DNA from 2 places in the Anoxybacillus ayderensis genome. Region 1 is predicted to be linked to the other one. Evidence: predicted binding sites of a transcription regulator. Region 1 holds the regulator's gene; the other holds the start of a gene.
What was found. The regulator Rex, encoded in region 1, represses fermentation and respiration genes when NADH is low (regulators of the CRP and FNR family bind a similar motif). The targets are predictions, from matches to a motif close to TTGTGAAATATTTCACAA.

Region 1 (4,580 bases):
GTAATTTTTCACGGTCAAATTCAGAAGTTGTTTCTTCTAATTGAGCGCGGATTTGGTTGATGCGTGCTTGAATGTCTTCTGCACGACCAGCGCCACCAACAATTGTTGTATGTTCTTTCGTTACAACAACTTTCGCTGCACGACCAAGTGAAGCAATTGTTGTTGATTTCAATTCACGACCTAATTCTTCTGTAATGACTTCACCGCCTGTTAAGATAGCGATATCTTGAAGCATCGCTTTACGACGGTCACCGAAGCCAGGCGCTTTTACTGCAACAGCTGTGAATGTGCCGCGAAGTTTGTTCACAACTAATGTCGCAAGCGCTTCGCCTTCCACATCTTCAGCAATGATTAATAATGGTTTGCCTTGTTGAACAACTTGCTCTAATACAGGAAGAAGTTCTTGAATGCTTGAAACTTTTTTATCTGTAATTAAGATGTATGGATTTTCTAATACAGCTTCCATTTTGTCAGAGTCTGTGATCATGTATGGAGATACATAACCACGGTCAAATTGCATACCTTCCACAACATCTAATTCTGTTGTGAAGCCTTTAGACTCTTCTAATGTAATAACGCCGTCTTTGCCAACGCGTTCCATTGCTTCTGCGATTAATTGACCAACTTCTTCGTCAGCCGCAGAAATCGCTGCAACTTGAGCAATTGAATCTTTTCCTTCAATTGGTTTAGAGATCGCTTTTAATTCTTCTACCGCAACAGCAACAGCTTTTTCAATACCTTTGCGAATACCCATTGGGTTCGCACCAGCTGTTACGTTTTTCAATCCTTCACGAATCATCGCTTGCGCTAATACAGTTGCTGTTGTTGTACCGTCACCAGCAACGTCATTTGTTTTGCTTGCTACTTCTGCAACAAGCTTCGCACCCATATTTTCAAACGGATCTTCTAATTCAATTTCTTTCGCGATTGTTACACCGTCATTTGTAATTAATGGAGAACCAAATTTTTTCTCTAATACAACGTTACGACCTTTTGGACCTAATGTTACTTTTACTGCATCAGCTAATTTATCTACACCGCGTAACATCGCACGACGAGCTTCTTCGCTGAATTTAATTTCTTTTGCCATACATCTTACCCCCTTGATGATAATTTTTTGTTAAGTATTTTTGTATGCTTTATATGTTATCAGGCGAACGATTAACCAATCACAGCTAAAATGTCGCTTTCACGTAAAATTAAGTACTCTTTTCCATCATATTTCACTTCTGTACCCGCATATTTTGAGAAGATGATGCGGTCACCAACGCTTACTTCTGGAGCTACGCGCTCACCATTGTCAAGAACGCGACCTGAACCAACCGCAACAACTTTTCCTTCTTGTGGTTTTTCCTTCGCTGTGTCTGGTAAAACAATTCCGCTCGCTGTTTTTTCTTCAGTTTGAATTAATTCAATGACAATACGATCACCTAGTGGCTTCAACACGGCAAACGACCTCCTTAATTAGATTTTCGTTCCGTTATTAGCACTCATCATCATTGAGTGCTAACACACTTATTATATTAATGAACTTTTTTCAATTTTGCAAGTAGGAAGTTAAAAATTTTTCACTAAATCTTTCCCTTTTTCATTATGTCTTTCCTTTCGAAATTCATACAAAAAATATGGTAAAATGAAAAAGTACTCATTTTGTCAAAAGGGGTTGAACACGTGAAAAAGCAATATTGGTATGTCATTATTACATACATCGCCATGCAGTTATCTAGTTTAATTGGCGTTCCTTTGCTTGCACATAGCGGGTTTGTTGACACATCAAATAAAGAAATCGCCCTATCCATTGCCTCAGGTTATTGGGCTGTCATTAGCTTCTCGATCGCTTTTCTTTTCGTTCTTTATTTCATGAGAGAAGATATGAAATACTCATACGATCGCCATCAAGCATCTATTGGAACGTCAATTTTTTGGGGAATTGGAGGGTTCTTTCTTGCCCTTTTCGCTCAAGGCATCGCAGCAAATATTGAGATGCACGTATTTGGCGTCGAGATGGGGTCCGAAAATACGAGACGCATCGTTGAGATGGTGAAGCTAACACCAGCGCTTATGCTCGTCACTTCGATCGTCGGACCGATTTTAGAAGAAATCATTTTTCGAAAAATTATTTTTGGAACGCTGTATCAAAAATATAACTTTCTTTTATCGGCGACTGTCAGTTCCCTTTTATTTGCTGTCGTTCATTTAGAGTTTGAACATTTGCTTCTTTATGCAACGATGGGATTCGTATTTGCTTTCTTATATGTGAAAACAAAGCGTATTCTCGTACCTATTGCAGCACATGTACTGATGAACACATTTGTCGTTGTCATTCAAACGTTATTTGCTGAGGAAATTGAAAAAATAATGAGGGAAGCAGAACAAATGCAATTCGTGATTTGGAGGCTGTTTTCATGAAGTCTGAACCGTTGTTTTACTTTTTAATGGGCATTTTATTCACTTATTTTGCTGTCGATAGCGCTGACGATGGCATTTGGGACGTCACAACGATGCTATTTATCCTTATTGCTACATTAGATTTTGGCACAGCTATTCGTTCTTTATTGAAAAAAACCTCCCGCTCATGAACGGGAGGTTCACTCATTTCCATAATGTTTTAAAAAGTAAACAAGTGACTGCAATTCGACCGCTAAATCAATATGATGAACGCGAATGTGTTCAGGCACATGCAGGCGAGCAGGCGTAAAGTTTAAAATTCCTTTAATGCCTTTTTGGACAAGTCGATCAGTAATCGGTTGGGCAACTTGGGCTGGAACGGTTAAAATCGCTACCGTAATCCCACCTAGTTTTTCTTCCAATTCATCTAAATGATAAACGGGAACGCCACCTACTTCCGTTCCGACTTTATCTGGATCTACATCGAACGCCATCACGATTTTCGTATTATTGTTTTTGCTAAAATTGTAGTTCAAAAATGCCGTTCCTAAATTACCAACCCCAAACAACGCTACTTCTGTCGTTTCATCTTGATCTAACGTTTTTCTGAAAAACGACAGCAAATAATTCACATTATAACCGTATCCTTTTTTTCCAAGCGCACCAAAGTATGAAAAATCACGGCGAATCGTTGCTGAATCGACTTTTACGGCTTCACTTAACTCCGCTGAAGATACACGCTGCTTTCCTGATGCATGCAAGTTTTTCAAAAAACGATAATACAACGGTAGTCGCTTTGCGGTCGCCTGCGGAATTTTTGGTTGTTCATTATTCACGAGTCAATCCCCCACATTTCCTTTCACAAATAGTTAGCGCTTTCATTTTTCTCTCCTATACGTCTGAAAAGTTCTCCCCACTTTTAAACTATACACTATTTTTCTCATTCTGTCTTTCCTTTGTACCCTTTATTATTATTTTTGTCAAATTTGTTATTCGCACACTAGTGTTGCCGAACATCAAGAAAGTACGTTACACTATCAAAAGAAGATTGAGGTGAAAAATGATGATCATTTTACAAGTAAATCAACTATCCAAATCATATGGGGCGGAACAAGTTTTATCAGACATTAAGCTTGAAATACAAGAAAAAGACCGTATTGCGTTAGTGGGAAGAAATGGGGCAGGAAAATCGACATTATTAAAAATCATTGCCGGCCAATTGTCGTATGACACAGGAGAAGTGATCAAACCGAAGCACGTAACAATTGGTTACTTAGACCAATATACTGGTTTGCACGCCCATCGCTCCATTTGGGAAGAAATGCTCGATGTGTTTGCCCCGCTTCAACAAATGGAAAAACAATTGCGTGACCTAGAGCAACAAATGAGCTTGCACGGTGCCGACTATGAGCGCTTACTTGAACATTACGACCGTTTACAAACGGAATTTAAAGAAAAAGGTGGCTATCAATATGAAGCCGATATTCGTTCTGTGCTTCATGGTCTCCGCTTTTCTCAGTATGACTACACAACAAAAATATCTACGTTAAGCGGTGGACAGCGAACACGATTAGCGCTCGGCAAACTGCTTCTTGCTAAACCAGATTTGTTGATTTTAGACGAACCAACAAACCATTTGGATATGGAAACATTACAATGGCTTGAACAATATTTAAAAAATTATGATGGAGCCATTCTTATCGTCTCACACGACCGCTATTTTCTTGATCAAATCGTGACACAAGTGTATGAATTATCACGCACGAAAATAAAAAAATACGTTGGAAACTATACGAGTTATTTACAACAACGGGCGGAACAATTTGAACAACAACTGAAACTGTATGAAAAACAACAAGAAGAAATTTCGAAATTAAAAGATTTTATTCAACGAAATATTGCCCGTGCATCGACGGCAAAGCGAGCGCAAAGCAGAAGAAAACAATTAGAAAAAATGAATATCATTGAAAAGCCGCTCGGCGATGAAAAATCGGCATCGTTTCGCTTCGAAATTGAACGACCAAGCGGAAACGACGTGTTAACAGCTACCGATTTAGCCATTGGTTATGATCACATCATCGCAACAAACCTATCATTCCGTGTCACTCGCGGTGATAGCATCGCACTCATTGGACCAAATGGAATTGGAAAATCGACTCTTTTAAAAACGATTATCAAACAACTCCCTGCAA
Region 2 (4,580 bases), on a different contig from region 1:
GGGGAAGGTCTAAATCCGACCTACTTAATCCATTACTTAGAAGAAAAATATAAACATATTTATCGATTATAAAAAACCGGGCGAGTGCCCGGTTTTTTTACCAAAGTTTAAATCCTTTTGATCCAGGAGGTGCATTTTTGATCATATCGATAAATGGAACTGTATATGCGATTAAAATAAGTACAACCGCAATACCGATCCACAATGTCCAGTTTTCGAACACAAGCGGTGTACGTTCAGCCTGCTCAGCAACTTCTGCAACAGGGAACTCTGTTTCACCTTTCGGAGCGAAAAATGCTAAGTTTGTCACGATAATGAGCACAAGAATAATACCGATGAATAAAATCGTTCCACCAACCGCTTGAGCGATTTGATAAGGAATCCACTCTAGTGCTTGTGGTGCATCACCGTATGTTGAAAATGCTGAACGGCGTGGGGCACCAAGTAACCCTGCAAAGTGCATCGCACTAGACATGAAAATCATACCGATGGACCAAACGATCGTTTGAATAATCGCTAGACGATTCATTGCTTTTGTCATGACGCGCCCTGTTAAGTGCGGGATAAGCCAATAAGCTGCCCCAAAGAATGTCAATACGACTGTTGTTGCTAATGTTAAGTGGAAGTGACCAGTTACCCAAATCGTATTATGAACGACTTGGTTTAATTGGTGTGATGCGTTGACAAGACCACCAGCACCAGCAGGGATAAAGAATAACATACCAACAAATGGTGCAAAGAAACGCGCATCACCCCAAGGAAGTTTTCGTAACCATCCGAATAATCCTGTTGCTCCTTTTGAGCGACCGTACATTTCAAATGTTGCGAACATTGAGAACGCAGTCATTAATGATGGAATAACGACCATAAACGTTAAGACAACTTGTAAGTATTTCCAAGCTGGATCAATTCCAGGTTCCACAAGTTGATGGTGGAAACCGACAGGAATCGAGAAAATTAAGAATAAGATGAATGACATACGAGCAAGAGAGTCAGAAAACATTTTTCCACCAATAATTTTTGGAATAATCGCATACCAAATCATATATGCCGGTAATAACCAGAAATATACGAGCGGGTGACCGAAATACCAGAACAATGTTCGGCTTACGAGCACGTTAATCCGATCGACATATCCTAATGACCAAGGAATGAGCTGGAATAATACAGTTGCTGCAACACCGAGCGAACAAATGAGCCATAATACCATGTTGACAACAGACATAAATGTAAGCAACGGACTTACTTGACCAGGATGAGCTTTTTTCCATTTTGCATAATGAGCGAACATCGAAAACCCACTAATCCAGCTACCGACAACAACAAGCGTTAAACCGATATAAAAACCTGCATGTGCTTGTAGTGGAGCATAAAATGTATATAAAACAGAAGCTTCACCGATTAAAATGTAAAAGGCAGTAATCGCTGTACCGATTGTCATGAGCCAAAAACCGATCCAACCCCAAAACCGCACGCGGTCAGAAAGCGTGCCGGCAGTACGACTTACAGCAGCAAATTGAAAACCAATAATAAAGAATGTAGTTAAAACGAGTCCGAGCAATACGCCATGCGTTGTTAAAATCGTATAATAGCTAATACCTGCCGGTAATTCAAATTTTCCGGAGCGCACAAGCACTTGCAATAGACCAGCAAGCCCTCCTAACGCAAGGGCAACGAAAGCGACATAAATATGAGCCATGGCTAATTTGCCATCACGTGCATCGACTTTCCATGTTCCGTTCATCATTGTTCAACCACCTTCACTTTCGCAGTCATTAAGTGGTGACCGGCACCGCAATATTCGTTACATAAAATGACATACTCGCCAACTTTATCAAATGTTTGTGTATAACTACTGACATATCCAGGCTCAACCATCATATTTACGTTCGTTCCAGCCATTTCAAACCCGTGGATCACATCTTTCGTTGCGACATTAATCGTTACTTTTGCTCCTTTTGGGATTTCGACTTGGTTTGGTGTATACGCAAATGCAGAAGCAACGATGTTCAGTTGATATTCATTATCTCCCGTTTTAACAAGGCCTGGTTTATCAAATGGTGGTGTTTGATCGACTTTTTCCGGATCGATCGTTGTTAAACAGCTTGGTGGTTGCGTTCCTTGCGCAAATGCACCGACTCCTAAGACAGCTAAAAATACGAATAACGAACCGATGCCGAAAAACAGCCAAATTTTTTCATACTTATGCATGTGCATAACGTCTCGTCTCCTTTCTCTCTATAAGCGATTTAAAAACAAGAAATATACGCTTACCCACGTGAAAATGAGGAAAAATCCCAAAAACAAAACAGAAGCAAGAGTTCCTTTTAATGCAGGTTCTTTCTCTACTTTTGTTTTTGGCGTGTTTGTGTTTAATTGAGTTTTCATCTTCATCCCCCTTTCCTAAATAAACCTTAAATAGAAATGTATACACTTACATCATACAAAACAATTTGTGAAATGAAATGCTTTTTTCAGATGTTTCACAAATTGTTCATTCGTTACTTTACCATCATCATAACCGTAAAAATAAGGGGTAGCTGTGACTTTTGTCACACACATTTTGTGAGGTTGTGAAAAAAGTGTGAAATATTTAGAAAAAGATGGCTATGGCATAAAAAAGAAGCTTACAAGCGCAAGCTTCTCATTTATTCATTATCAATTGTTAAAATAAGTTGTAATTCCCCGTTGCTTTCGAAGTGGATCGGTACGCGAAAAGCTTTGTCAAAACCGTAAATTTTTGTTTGACCAACAAGAACAGTTGGAGGAGTAATATCAATTGTAATTCCTTTTTGTGATACAACTGTGGCCAAGTTTCCTGCAATCATATTGCCGAGCTCACCCGTAAATGATTCAAGCATTTCGCCTTCTAACGGCATACCGAACATCGTTTCTCCGATGGTTCCAAACATCGTTTCATGTCCTTCAATGATTAGACGCCCGCGTAAGTCTCCGGTCATCCCAATCAATACGCTAATAGACGTTTGTGTGAAAGGTTGGACAAACAATGAAGGCTTATCGATTGTCATTGATAGTGGGATAACAGATCGAATCGATTCGATCGTTCCATTTAAAATCGTTGTAATTTTCTCGCCTAATGCCATAAAAAGACCCCCTTTTTTCTTCATCATAACAAATTTTTCACTTTGATGACATCATTTTTCGATAAACATAGATACGAATATATAAAAAACATAGTGACGAAACAACAAATTGCGTTATAATGAAAGTGCACAACAACATACCTCCTTTCAAAACGTCGAAAGCTTTCCTCCCGTTGCTGAGAGGAAAGCTTTTTTGTTTGTTATGAATAAAATTTCTTTATTAGGAAAATATTATCTTTGTCGAAAGGAGGGGCATAGATGCCAAGTATCATTGCAGTTGAATTAGCTGAACTTCCTTACCGCGTTTCACAAAACGAGGTGATGGTTGCCATAAAATGTATGTTTCAACACCGTTATGAACATATTGATCGGTTATTATCCATTTTTCAACATGATCATATTCAATCAAGATCGCTTGTACAACCATTAGATTGGTATATGCAGACTCATTCGTTTGCTGAGAAAAATGAGCTGTATATTGAGCATGCTGTTCGATATGGAAAAGAGGCGATTGTGCGCTGTTTACATCGTGCAAATATTGTTTTTGAAGACATTGAAGCAATCTTTTTCATTTCAACGACGGGAATTGCTACACCGAGCATTGAGGCAAGGATCATGAATGAACTTCCTTTTTCTGTACACACGAAACGCATCCCGATATGGGGGCTCGGATGTGCGGGTGGAGCAGCTGGTATCGCTCGGGCGGTAGATTACTGTCGAGCATATCCGAAAGCGAAAGTGCTTGTTCTTGCTGTGGAACTTTGCAGTCTAACGTTTCAAATGGATGATGTATCAAAAAGTAATCTTATTGGCACATCATTATTTGCTGATGGAGTAGGTTGCGCGTGTGTGGTGGGGGATGATGTACAGCAGCAAAGTGTCACTCCACAGGTGATCGATATGCAATCAGTATTTATGCGTAACACGGAAGATGTTATGGGGTGGGATATAAAAGATCAAGGTTTTTATGTTGTATTCTCTCGACATATTCCGACGATGATTCGTCAATCAATTGGCGAGATCGTAGAATTATTTTTAGGAAGAAGCAGAATAAAAATTTCCGAAATTGAACATTTTGTTTTGCACCCAGGCGGTAAAAAAGTGCTTGATGCGTATCGAGATGGTTTACATATCGATGAAGACAAGCTTGCTCATGCGATCGCGGTTTTACAACAGTACGGAAACATGTCATCTGTTACTGTGCTCGCTGTTTTACAACGCTTTTTGCAACAGTCGCTCACTCCACGAGGATATGGTTTAATGATGGCGATGGGACCTGGATTTAGTTGTGAACTTTTGTTGTTAAAATGGGGAGATGAAGCATGAAATGGAGAATGCTTTTCTTTTTAATTGTTCAACGATTCGTTGAGTTATATTGGGCAAAAAGAAATGAACGATGGATGAAAGAGAGGGGAGCAAAAGAATTCGGACAAAATCACTATAAGTATATCGTGTGTATGCATAGTTTATTTTTTG

Region 2: the regulator Rex is predicted to act here: its motif matches at 2,472-2,489, upstream of HNR63_RS06145 (cytochrome c oxidase subunit 2A).

Annotation. Positions count from the first base shown of each region.
Region 1 covers NZ_JACDUV010000013.1:4,802-9,381, forward strand. The annotation lists gene groL (chaperonin GroEL) at 1-1,090, opposite strand, end outside; gene groES (co-chaperone GroES) at 1,162-1,446, opposite strand; gene HNR63_RS13495 (CPBP family intramembrane glutamic endopeptidase) at 1,672-2,409, shown strand; gene HNR63_RS13500 (YdiK family protein) at 2,406-2,579, shown strand; gene HNR63_RS13505 (redox-sensing transcriptional repressor Rex) at 2,589-3,224, opposite strand; gene HNR63_RS13510 (ABC-F family ATP-binding cassette domain-containing protein) at 3,452-4,580, shown strand, end outside.
Region 2 covers NZ_JACDUV010000003.1:288,453-293,032, reverse strand. The annotation lists gene HNR63_RS06160 (carboxypeptidase M32) at 1-72, shown strand, start outside; gene HNR63_RS06155 (b(o/a)3-type cytochrome-c oxidase subunit 1) at 98-1,747, opposite strand; gene HNR63_RS06150 (cytochrome c oxidase subunit II) at 1,744-2,217, opposite strand; gene HNR63_RS06145 (cytochrome c oxidase subunit 2A) at 2,239-2,388, opposite strand; gene HNR63_RS06140 (chemotaxis protein CheX) at 2,649-3,104, opposite strand; gene HNR63_RS06135 (type III polyketide synthase) at 3,363-4,430, shown strand; gene HNR63_RS06130 (isoprenylcysteine carboxyl methyltransferase family protein) at 4,427-4,580, shown strand, end outside.